Regions from separate parts of the Rhizobium sp. PP-CC-3G-465 genome, predicted to be linked through region 1. Evidence: riboswitches for the same ligand, from Rfam matches in the RefSeq annotation. Region 1 holds a riboswitch; each other region holds the start of a gene.
What was found. A riboswitch is a leader RNA that binds a small molecule or an ion and turns the genes downstream of it on or off. The one in region 1 is predicted to bind cobalamin.

Region 1 (4,087 bases):
AGGTTTGTCGCCGCGGTGGTTCAAACGGTGTTTCTGCGGCTGAGGAACTTGGCGATCTCACCTTTGTTCCCCTTTTGATTCACCGCATGCGCTTTCAACCCGGCCGTGTCGTCCCTATATATAGATGCATGGGGAGGCAGTTCATGCTTTGGATTTCGCTCGCGATCGCGAGCCTTGTGGTCGTCGCGCTTGCCGTCTGGGACCAGCGGTTTCGCAAGATGGCCGAGCCGGCGCTTTCGGTGCTCGTCGCCGTCGGCCTCATCAGTGCCTTCGTCGTCTGGTGGACCGATGACAATGCCCGGCCGCCCGAGTCTCTGTCGCCGGTCACCGCGGATCAGCCTGTCGCCACGATCGCGGAAAGTCAGGTCCGGCTGGAAAACCTTCAGTTCGAAAAGAGTACACCCGCGAGCAGCTATGTGGTGACCGGCACGGTCCACAATGACAGCACCGCCTTCCTCGACTATTTCACCCTCGACGTCACGCTCGACGATTGCCCGTCCGGCGCCTGCCGCACGATCGGTCGCGACGACGCGCTGATCATCGCCCGAATCCCGCCAGGTCACTCAGCGCCGCTCCGCACCTCCCTCATCTTCCCCGCACCACGCAGCGGCCCGCCCGAGGCTCCGCAGTGGACCACCGCGATCGTCAAGATCCAGTCCTCCCCCGCCGGTCCGTAACCGGTGTTCGAAGCCGATCGCAAAGGCCTCGACAGTCGGCGCCGGATGACGGAAACTCGGCAGAACAGACGAGCCGCCTCAGGACAATGCCCATGCCAATGACAGAACCCACCGACGATCGCGACCTCGTCATCACCCGCCACATCGATGTCACGCCGAACGCGCTGTTCCGCTGCTGGACGGAGCCTGCTCTCCTCCAGCAATGGTTCGTGCCGAAGCCGTGGACGATCGCGACGGCCGAGGTCGATTTGCGCGTCGGCGGCTCGAACCTCATCGTCATGAAGAGCCCGGAAGGTGAGGAAATGCCCAATCGCGGCGTCTATCTCGACATCGTGCAGGATCGGAAGATCGTCTTCACCGACGCCTACATCCACGCATGGACGCCGTCGGAAAAGCCCTTCATGACCGGCATCATCACCTTCGAACCGGAGGATGGCGGCACATGCTACACGGCCCGTGTCCGCCACTGGACGAAGACCGACCGCGACGCGCATGAGCAGATGGGCTTTTACGAGGGCTGGAACCAGTGCGCCGACCAGCTCGCGGCCCTCGCCGCAACCCTCTGATCTCAGCGACAGGCGAGCCAGGCCGATTGACAGCCGTTCCGCACGCGTCATAGTGATGCTTATCAATAGGTTCTCCGGGTGCCACACCATCCGGGGAGTAAATGGGAACGTGACGGGTGGACCCAGTGCGGCACCTCAATCACGGCCGACCCCGCGACTGTAGAGCGGTCAGGGTCTTTCATGCCGGGCAACCGGTAGAAGCCACTGTGGTGACGGGGATATCCCCGATCTGCGGGAAGGCGAGAAAGATCCGACGATGCCAGCCGGCATCAGACGCCGCGAGCCAGGAAACCTGCCGATTGATGTCGGGCATTTCGCCCAAATGAGTGGGACACGTCCCACGTTGCCATCACGGAGGTTGTCATGGCTGTTACCAACGCATCCGGCGTTTCGCTTTCTCTCAATGACCGCATGATCGCGGGTCTCCTTTCCCTGTGCATTGGGGCCTTCCTCGTGTTCGGAGCCGGTCTGGCCAATTCGGCCGTGCTGCACGACACCGCGCACGACGTCCGTCACTCGTTCGGCTTCCCCTGCCACTAGAGTAAACAGGCCCGATCTCTCAAGCGACAGGCGAACGCAAGCCCCGTGACCGGGCCTTGCGTTGCTGACGCCTGCATGCCCGACGCGACCGCCTCTGTGCGACCGCGCCGGTCGCGCTGCGCATCGTCGTGCCGATGGATCGGATCATTCCACACATGCACAGGACGAGGGCACGCCAATAAGGCGTTGCTCCGAAAGGTATAACCATGATCGTCAAGACACTTCTGGCCGCCATCTGCGCCGGCCTCATCGCAGGCCTCTTCATGACCGCCGCGCAGGAACTCCGCGTCGTGCCCCTGATCCTCCACGCGGAAACCTATGAAGGCGAACCTGCCCCCGGAACCCCGACGGCACACGAGCATTCCTCGCGCGAATCGAGATCGCTCCTCCAGTCTCTCGCATCCGCGCTTCAGCCGGTGACGCCGGCCTATGCGCATGATGGCGAGGCACACGAGGATGGCGGCATCATGTTCGGCTTGAGCCGCTTCTCCGGGACGCTGATGGCCAATCTGGTGACGGGCGCCGGCTTCGGGCTGCTTCTGGGCGGCATCGGCGTTCTCACGGGCAGCCCTCCGACCTTGCGCACAGGCCTCACCTGGGGTGCCCTCGGCTGGCTCTCGGTCCACATGCTTCCGGCTCTCGGCCTTCCGCCCGAACTGCCCGGCTTCCCCGCCGCCGACCTCGGCGATCGCCAGACGTGGTGGCTTGTCACCATGGCGCTCTCGGCGCTCGGACTCGGCCTGATCGCGCTGCGGCCGGAGATCGTGGCGAAGGGTGCAGGATTTATCCTCCTCGCTTTGCCTCACATCTACGGCGCGCCCCAGCCCGGCGATATCGCGAGCTCGGTTCCCGCCGTTCTCGGCGCGGAATTCGCAGTGGCGGCACTGGCAACGACGCTGGCCTTCTGGCTCGTCCTCGGCATCGTCTCCGGCGCCATCAACGACCGCTTTCTCAAGACGGCGTGACAGCCATGCGGCCCGCTTACCCGGTGGGCCGCATTATCATATGGAACTTACAACCACCCACCCGCGAAACCGGCGCGCTTCAGCCCGCGCCGGATCGGAGTCGACTGGCGCAGCAGGTTCCAGAAGAAGCCGGTCCTATGGTTCTCGATCATCATCAGCAGAATGCCCTGATCAAGCCCGATCCGCCGCGTGTTCATCCAGCCCTCCGCCGTGCGGGCCGGTACGCTCGGATTGAAACTGCCGATGAATCCGTCTTCCTCGACCACACCCGGATAGGTCTCAAGGATATGCCGCGTCGCGGAGAGAGCAGCTTTTTCGTCGAACGGCAGGCAGGAAAGGGGCGCCCAGGGTGCCAGCGTCCCGTCATCCGGGCCGAACGGCGCACCACGCGCGGCATAGCCCGAAAAATTCTGCTGGCGACCATCCCGCAAACGCCGCGACCGCTCAGGCCCGTCGCAGGCAGTCAGCCCCCAGCAATCCGCGCCGTAGCCCACAAAGGACTCCGGGTTTCGCTCCGCGTAGTCACGCTGCAAATCGATGGCGAGGCGGGTGTTCTCGAAGTAATCGCTGTCATGCTCCACCATTGCCGCATCGCGAATGCCCCGGAAGTCGATCCAGGCATGGGAGAACAGATGGATGAACAACGGTCCTGCATAGAGGAACGGCTTGCCCAGAGCCTCCTTCCAGTCGCACTGGTTGCCGAAGGCGAGATAGCTCTTGGCCGGGATCGGGTAGGACGGCGAGGACAGCGCCAGCGTGTACAAAATGACCGCCTCGCTATACCCATGCCAGCGATAGGGAAGGAAGCCGCTGCGTGGCTTCCAGCCGAGAGCCAGCGTATCCTGCTCGTCCAGCGCCCAGGCCCAGTTGGCACGGGCATAGACCATGTCGGCAATATCCCGGATTTCCTTTTCCGCCGGCGTGTTCTCGGAGAAATAGGTACCGACCGTGATGGCACCGGCGATCAGCAGTGCGCTGTCGATCAGCGAGATCTCGCTCCGCCACGCCCGCCGTCCGGTCTTCATATCCAGGAAGTGGTAGTAGAGACCCTTATAGCCAGTGGCCAGCGTGTCGCGGCTCTGCTCGCTATCGCGCAGGAAGCGCAACGTTTTCAGCGCCCGCTGCGCCGCATCCTCGCGGGACAGCCAGTCGCGCTCGACACCGACGGGCAGCGCCGACAGGCCGAAGCCGGTCGCGGCGATGCTGGCCGGCGAGCCTTCCTGCGAGCTGTCGGCAACGAGACCCGTCTCCGGATGCGTATACCGCATGAAATACCGAAACGCGCCCAGCTGGAATCGGTCGATCAGCCCGGCGTCGGTCGTATCCTTGAAAAGCATTG
Region 2 (4,087 bases), 220 kb from region 1:
GATGGCCACCGCAAGCGAGCTCATGCCGACCACGGCATAGATGACCGGCGTCAGCGTGGTGTCGCCGAAGACGTAAGGAACGACGCCGGCAAAGACCTTGCCGAGCAATGCGCCCATGAACAGCGAGGCAAAGAACAGCCCGCCGCGAAAGCCCGAGCCGATCGACACCGCGGTCGCGACCGACTTCATCAGGAACAGGCCGATCAGCATGGCGATGGGCGTGGCGTGCGCGAGGTTCAGATGCAGGGCGCCGTGGCCGCCCGAAAGAACCTGCGGCGAGATGGTCGCCAGCAGCCCGACCACGACGCCGCCGATAGCCGGGCGCAGCGGCGCGGGGATGTCGCTCTTGCGCGCGACCTCCTCCGTCAGCGAGACGCCTTTCATGATGAGGATGGCGACGCCGGCGCAAAGCGCGCCGAGGAGGATGGCCGGCACGTAGTCTCCGGGGACGACGTCGCCGAATGCGCCGATATCGATGGTGAACTCCTCGCCCCAGAGCAGGCGCGTCACGAGGTTGGCGACCAGCGCGGAGACGACGACCGGGGTCAGCGAGGCGATGGTGTAGGAGCCGATGATCAGCTCGAAGGCGTAAAAGGCGCCGGTCAGCGGCGCGTTGAAGGCCGCCGCGATGGCGCCGGCCGCGCCGCAGCCGAGCAGCGTGCGCAGATCGTTGCGCCGAAGCTTTAGTTTCACGCCGATCTTCGAGGCGAGGCCGGAGGCGAGCTGGGTGTAGCCGGCCTCCAGGCCGACGGAGGCGCCGAAACCGTTGGAAACGAGGTTCTGCACGGCGACCACGATGCTGTCGGTCAACGACATCCGGCCGCCATGCAGCGCATTCGCCTCGATCGGGTCGACCATCGCTTTCTTGCGCCAGAGTGCGAGGCCCATCATGAGCAGCCCCAGCAGCAGCCCACCGACGATCGGCGCCATGAGAATGGCAATCTGCCCCTTGAGGTCGGCGGAGCTGACGCGCTCGTATTCGGAGATGCCGAAGATCAGCTTGTGGAGCTGCAGCGAGATGAAGCTCATGGCGATGACGGCGAGCCCCGAGGTGAGACCGACGACGATGCCCGCCACCAGAAGCCCGATCTCGCTGCGCCGGGCGAAGATGCGCCATTCCGAAAAGGTGACGGATTTCCGGGCCAGGCGCTTCACGCGGGCAAGAGTCAGGGACTTCAGGACGTCGGGCATGAGAGGCTCGATCTCGTCGGGCGTCTCCGCTAGGAAACGCGCTTAAGCTTCGGGTCGGGCGAAGTGCGGACATAGCGCGGAAGATTGACTTGATCCAGCGACGCGCCTAATCTTGGCGTATGGATGGTTCCCGTGCGGCGCGTGTCGTTCGGGAGTAAATGGGAATGCGAAGGGATGGACCCACACAGGGCATCCTCATCGCAGCCGACCCCGCGACTGTAGAACGGTCAGGGTTCGCCATCCGGTCTCGCCTCATGGGCGACGGACCATGCCGCGTGGTGCGGCTGGCGTCACCTGAAGGGCAGGGCCGGAAAAGCCACTGAAGCAGCGATGCGAGCAACCGGGGTCGGACGCCTCCTTATCTACGAATCGTCCACCTCTTCGACATCGACCCGGCCGTTAAACGCCAGGCAAACTGTTTCGGGAAGGCGAGGTGAACCCGTTCTCAGGGTTTTGACCCTGCGTGACGCCGTGAGCCAGGAGACCTGCCAGCCACACCGCGCCGCATCCTCGTGATGCAGCGTCCAGCGCCAGCACGGAGGTTGTCGTGGCACACGAGACGTTCGCCCACCGGGTCTCCCGGGCCGGCGATTTTTACGCATGCGATTTCGGTTCATGCCCGGCAGGCGCTTGCAGAACCCGCGGATCGCGTTGGCTTTTACGTTATGGGAGCAGCGGGATAGCCGCGCGATCATGACATCCCCCCTTCATGGTACCACGCTCGTGCTCGGCGGCGCACGCTCCGGCAAGTCGAATTTTGCTGAACGGCTGGCCGTGGAAACGGGCCTTGTCCGGCATTACATCGCCACCGGCCGCGCCTTCGACGACGAGATGCGGACGCGGATCGACACGCACCGCACGTCGCGCGGCGATCTCTGGACAACGCATGAAGAGCCGCTCGATCTCGTCGGTCGGCTGTCCGCCATCGACGCGGTCGGCTGTGTCGTTCTTGTGGATTGCCTGACGCTGTGGGTCACCAATCTCATGCTGGAGGAGCGCGATATCGCGGCGGAGTCGGCGCGTCTTGTCGACAGCCTTTCGGCGCTTCGCGCCTCCGTTATTTTCGTTTCCAACGAGGTGGGTCTGGGGATCGTGCCCGACAACCGCATGGCGCGGGACTTCCGCGATCATGCCGGCCGGCTCCACCAGCAGGTCGCGGCACAGGCGCGCGACGTTTATTTCGTGGCAGCAGGTCTGCCGCTCAAGATGAAAGGTTAATCCATGACATTTTCCAACACCGGCGACCGGAAAACACCCGGCGCCAAGATCCCCGCGACCGTCATCACCGGCTTTCTCGGTGCGGGCAAGACGACGATGATCCGCAACATTCTGGAAAACGCCGATGGCCGGCGGATCGCGCTGATCATTAACGAGTTCGGCGATCTCGGCGTCGATGGCGACGTCCTGAAGGGCTGCGGGGCCGAGGCCTGCAGCGAGGACGATATCATCGAGCTCACCAATGGCTGCATCTGCTGCACCGTGGCCGACGATTTCATTCCCACGATGACGCGCCTTCTGGAGCGGGAGGGCCGCCCCGACCATATCGTCATTGAGACCTCCGGTCTGGCGCTGCCGCAGCCGCTGATCGCCGCGTTCAACTGGCCGGATATCCGCACGCAGGTGACGGTGGACGGCGTGATCACCGTGGTGGACAGCGCCGCCGTCGCAGCCGGTCGCTTCGCCGACGATCATGACAAGGTGGATGCCGCCCGCGCCGAGGACGACAATCTCGACCACGAGAGCCCGATCGAGGAGCTGTTCGAAGACCAGCTGACCGCCGCCGACCTCATCGTTCTCAACAAGACCGACCTGCTGGATGCCGCCGGTATCGAAGCCGTTCGGCGCGAGGTCGCCTCGCGGACGACGCGCAAGCCGATGATGATCGAGGCCGCCAACGGTGCGGTGCCGGCCTCTGTTCTGCTTGGCCTCGGCGTCGGCACGGAAGACGATATCGCCAACCGCAAGTCCCATCACGAGATGGAGCACGAGGCGGGCGAGGAGCACGACCATGACGAGTTTGCGAGCTTCGTGGTCGAACTCGGCCCGATCGCCGATACCACCGCTTTCGTATCGCGACTGAAGGAGATCGTCTCCGCCCATGATGTCCTTCGGCTGAAGGGCTTTGCGGATGTTCCCGGCAAGCCGATGCGGCTTCTGATCCAGGCCGTGGGAACGCGGATCGATCCCTATTTCGACCGCGCCTGGGCGGCCGGTGAAGCGCGTCGTACGCGCCTTGTCGTCATCGGGCTGCACGATCTGGACGAGGCTGCGGTGCGCGCTGCCATCGTCGCGGCAGCGGCGTAAAACAGGCAGGATCAGCGGCGAATGCATCTTCTTCTTGCGCAGAAAGGCACGATCTCGGACGGGGACGAGGCCATCGACCTCGGCCAGTCGCCGGGCGAGATCCTGTTTCTGTCCGCCGCCGATACGGAGCTTTCCGCCATCGCCGCGGCCTGCAAGACCGCACCCGGTAGGCGAACCCTGCGGGCGGCAAGCCTGCTCTCGCTCAAGCATCCGATGTCGGTCGATACCTATGTCGAGCGCACCGCGCGGCATGCAAAACTGATCGTCGTGCGGGCGCTCGGCGGTGCGTCCTACTTCAGTTACGTGCTGGAAGCGCTCCACGCCACGGCCGTCACCCATCGTGCCAAGATCGCCGTTCTTCCGGGCTACGACAAGCCCGATCCCGCGCTCGACGCCTATTCCACCGTGTCTGCCGAGGATCGGGCGGCGATGCTCGCCTACTTCACCGAAGGCGGTCCCGACAACATGCAGCGGTTCCTCGCCTATGCCGGCGCGGTCGTCGATGACGGCGAACGGCCGCCGGCGGCAACGCCGTTGCTGCGGGCCGGCATCTGGTCGCCGGAAGAGGGCATCATCGGTGCTGCGGATTGGG
Region 3 (4,087 bases), 1.4 Mb from region 1:
GCCCGCGGGTTTCCACCAGATAGCGATCCTCGACATCGGCCCCCACCTCCGCATGGCCGCCGACGAGATCGACGAAGCGCTGGACGAGATCGGGCGAGGGGACGGTGTTGGTCATGACGGTGCTCTCAAGATGGCAGGATCAGCGGGGGGCCGCCGCGCGCTCCAGCCGGTCGCGGATGGCCTCGCCGAGGCCTTGGCTCGGAATGGCGGAAAAGGCGATCGTCCGGGCGCCCGTGGCGTCCGCCTGCTTCATATAGGAAAAGAGGTTGGCGGCGGCTTCCCGCAGATTGCCGGATGGGCTGAGATCGAGCACGATCACCGCCGCCGCCTCGCCGGGAAGGGCCATGCCCCCGAAGCGGATCAGGGCCTCCCCCGGCCGCACATCCGTCGCATTCAGCCGAACGGCCGCACCCGGCGCATAATGCGAGGCAAGCATGCCCGGCGCCTCCAAAGTGGCACCGGCTGAATCCTGCCGCAAAAGCCGCTGCCCGGCCACAGTCTCGATGTCGGCCGCCTCCAGCCCGCCGGGACGCAGCAGGCGAAGCTGGCCGTTCTCCACCTTGACGATGGTCGATTCGAGCCCGATGCCCGCCGGTCCGGCGTCGAGAATAAGGTCGATGGCCGATCCGAGATCGTCGGCCACATGCGCCGCCGTCGTCGGGCTGATCCGCCCCGACGTGTTGGCGCTGGGCGCTGCCAGCGGCTTGCCGAAAGCGGCAATGACCTCGCGCGCGAAACCGGCCGGCATCCGAAGCCCGAGCGTATCGAGCCCGGCCGTCGCCAGCGCATGCACGGCGCTGCCGGGCGCCCGCGTCACCACCAGCGTCAGCGGCCCCGGCCAGAAGGCCTCCGCCAGCCGACGCGAAACGGGATCGAACAAGCCATGGCTTTCGGCCATCTCCATGTCGGACACATGCGAAATCAGCGGGTTGAAACGCGGCCGGCCCTTCACCTCATAGATCGAGGCGATCGCATCGGCCCGAGTCGCATCGGCCGCAAGCCCGTAAACGGTCTCCGTCGGCAGCGCGATCGGCCGGCCTTGGCCGAGCACATCCACGGCGCGCTCCAGCGCCCGCACCCGGTCGAGGGTCGTCTCGATGATCTCTGCCATGCCGTCTCGCGCTTCCGTCCCGATGAGGTGGACGTCTTAGTGCAAAACGATAACGGCTGCAAAGCGTCTCAGAGCGCGCGGATGATCGTGCGCAGGGCGTCGTTGCGGGCGCCCAGCATCAGCACGTTCTTCAGGGCCGTCTTCGGGTCCTGCGTGCGGAAAAGGAGGCCGCCGTCGCGGACGGTCCGGTTGATCACGAGCTTGCCCTGCTCGCGGTCGAGGTCCATCGCGACGGCGAAATACATGCGCGAATATCCGCGGCGGACATCGTCGAAGAAATGTTCGTCCTTGCCGATTTCGCAGAAGAAGTTGGCCATGTAGAACGACCAGCGGACATCGTCGTAGTCCGCGAATTTGGTGCGCGCCGCCGTCACATGACAGTAGCCGAGATGCGGGCTGCCATCGAGCGTGCGGTGGAAGATCATCTTGGGAAAGCGGATCGACGCGTGAAAGCCGCTGATGCGGTCGTAGGCGAGCGTGCCCGCGGCCTCCAGCTTGCGGCCCGTGCGTTCGGCCACTTCCTTGTGCGTCAGGTAGCGCTTTGCAGCACGCGCCTCGGATGTCGGGCGGTTGATCCGGCCGGTGCGCAGGTAATCCGTGTAGACGCCCCCGCGTGGTTCCTTGGGAGCCTTGGCATCATCGAAGTAGCGCAGGTTGGCCATGGTCTGGTCCAGCATGGATGATCTTCCTTTTGCATGGTTTTACAGGCCCGCCATGGCGCGAGGCTTGCGTCATCCGGCCCTTCGCCTCGGGGCGGGCAGCAGGCGCGCGTGCCTCGATGTCGCAAATGCGCACCCGGCAACGACGCATCGGCCTGACCGGAAAAGCGACATCTGCCGAAATTTCTCGCATCGTCTTGTTTATCTTGAAGGATCGGCGCACGAAGCCTCAAAAATGGCCCGCAAATGCGCGTGTCGCCTTTCTCAAATCGCGTGTCGCTTCTTGGCCTCTGAAATCGGCCGGAGCGGCGTTAGAGTGAGAGGCTCAAGGCGCCGGTTTCAAAGGGATCCGGACACATTGGGAAGCCGGTCGAAACCCGGCGCTGCGCCCGCAACGGTGGTGGAGTATGAAGCCGGCAGATCCTTGTCAGGGGTTAGCATCCCCAAGGTCGGCATGGCGAGATGCCCCTGAGCCCGAACACCTGTCTTGGGGCCGATGTGACGGACTTTGATGTGCCAATGTTACGGTCTTTGATGTGAATGTCTTGGTGCGGCGGGTTGCCGGGTGTGAGCTTCGAAGGGCTTTCCCGGCCATACCAGCCCTTAAGTTGGCCTGTAGCGGGCCTTGGGATTGCGACCTCCTGGCGAGGTCCGTGGTATAAAGGAACGGGAACATGGATTTTCGCAGCGAAGTGCTCCGCACGCTCCGGAACCGGCGCGAGACCCACAGCCTCGAGCAGGCATTCTACACGGATCCTGATCTCTACAAGCTCGACCTGCAGGAGATCTGGTACAAGGACTGGCTCTTCATCGGCCATGACTGCGAGATCCCCAAGGCCGGCAACTATTTCACGGTCCAGATCGGCGACTATCCCGTCGTCATCACCCGCGACCGCCAGGGCGCCATCCATGCCCTGCACAATGCCTGTCGCCACCGCGGCTCGCGCGTCTGCACCCAGGCCAAGGGCGCCTCGGCGCGGCTCGTCTGTCCCTATCACAACTGGACCTACGAGCTGGACGGCAAGCTGATGTTCGCCCGCCAGATGGGCGAGGACTTCGACAAATCCGCCCACGGCCTGAAGCCCGTCGCCTGCGAGACCATTGCCGGCTACATCTTCATCAGCCTGGCCGCCGAGCCGCTGGATTTTGCGCCCGTGCGCGACATGGTCACGTCCTACCTCGCGCCGCACAATCTCAAGGACACGAAGGTCGCCTATGAGAGCACCATCGTGGAGAAGGGCAACTGGAAGCTCGTCTGGGAAAACAACCGCGAGTGCTACCACTGCGCCAGCAACCACCCGGAGCTCTGCCGCACCTATCCCGAGGCGCCGTCGGCCACCGGCGTCCAGGGTGCGAAGGACGATCCCGTCATCTCCGAGCACTGGAGCCGCTGCGAAGCCTCCGGTCTGCCGAGCGAATTCTGCATCGATGCGACGGGCCAGTTCCGCGTCGCGCGCATGCCGCTCATTCAGGATGCCGAGAGCTACACCATGTCCGGTGCCCGCGCCGTCAAGCGCCGCCTGTCCGACGCCGTGCCCCAGAGCCATATCGGCACGCTGCTGATGTTCCATTACCCGAGCACTTGGAACCATGTGCTGGCCGACCACGCCATCACCTTCCGCGTGCTGCCGCTCGGCCCCGAACTGACGCAGGTCACCACCAAGTGGCTGGTCCACAAGGATGCCGTCGAAGGTGTCGATTACAATCTCGAGGAACTGACCCACGTCTGGACCGAGACCAACGATCAGGACCGCCAGATCGTCGAGGAAAACGCCTTCGGCATCCGCTCGCCGGCCTATGAGCCCGGCCCTTACTCGCCCGAGCACGAGGGCGGCGTCATGCAGTTCGTCGAGTGGTACACGAACTTCATGCAGGAGCGCCTGACGGGCGTCCGCGCGCCGCTCGTGCGCGTGGCCTGACATGAGCCAAGGTAGCATGTCCGTCGTATCGCCGTTCCGTCACTTCGACGAACTCCAGCCCTGGAACGATCGCCAGCACCTGCTCGAATGCATCGCGGTGACGCTCGAGGCGCCCGACGTCATGACCTTCGTGTTCAAGTCGGATCGCGACGGCTGGTTCCGCTACCTGCCGGGCCAGTTCGTCACGCTCGAAATCCCGGTGACGGCGGACGATCCGGTGATGCGGACCTACACGCTGTCCTCGACGCCCTCGCGTCCGTTTTCCATCGCCGTGACGGTGAAGGCGCAGGCGACGTCGATCGGCACCCGCTGGATGTTTCAGAACCTGCGCCCAGGCATGACGCTGAAGGCCTTCGGCCCGCTCGGCGACTTCTCCTTCGTGCGCTATCCCGGCGAGA

Region 2: another riboswitch for cobalamin. It lies ahead of cobU (bifunctional adenosylcobinamide kinase/adenosylcobinamide-phosphate guanylyltransferase); the one in region 1 lies ahead of C8J33_RS01935 (CbtB domain-containing protein).
Region 3: another riboswitch for cobalamin. It lies ahead of C8J33_RS08350 (aromatic ring-hydroxylating oxygenase subunit alpha); the one in region 1 lies ahead of C8J33_RS01935 (CbtB domain-containing protein).

What each region holds. Positions count from the first base shown of each region.
Region 1 covers NZ_SLYH01000001.1:415,515-419,601, reverse strand. The annotation lists gene C8J33_RS01945 (hypothetical protein) at 144-677, shown strand; gene C8J33_RS01940 (SRPBCC family protein) at 776-1,243, shown strand; cobalamin riboswitch at 1,294-1,557, shown strand; gene C8J33_RS01935 (CbtB domain-containing protein) at 1,607-1,783, shown strand; gene C8J33_RS01930 (CbtA family protein) at 1,990-2,748, shown strand; gene C8J33_RS01925 (glucoamylase family protein) at 2,796-4,085, opposite strand.
Region 2 covers NZ_SLYH01000001.1:632,571-636,657, forward strand. The annotation lists gene C8J33_RS02875 (chloride channel protein) at 1-1,191, opposite strand, end outside; cobalamin riboswitch at 1,299-1,698, shown strand; gene cobU (bifunctional adenosylcobinamide kinase/adenosylcobinamide-phosphate guanylyltransferase) at 1,885-2,409, shown strand; gene cobW (cobalamin biosynthesis protein CobW) at 2,413-3,495, shown strand; gene cobN (cobaltochelatase subunit CobN) at 3,517-4,087, shown strand, end outside.
Region 3 covers NZ_SLYH01000001.1:1,772,492-1,776,578, reverse strand. The annotation lists gene C8J33_RS08365 (FAD-binding oxidoreductase) at 1-115, opposite strand, end outside; gene C8J33_RS08360 (L-threonylcarbamoyladenylate synthase) at 140-1,111, opposite strand; gene C8J33_RS08355 (DUF6656 family protein) at 1,180-1,773, opposite strand; cobalamin riboswitch at 2,082-2,274, shown strand; gene C8J33_RS08350 (aromatic ring-hydroxylating oxygenase subunit alpha) at 2,445-3,689, shown strand; gene C8J33_RS08345 (hybrid-cluster NAD(P)-dependent oxidoreductase) at 3,706-4,087, shown strand, end outside.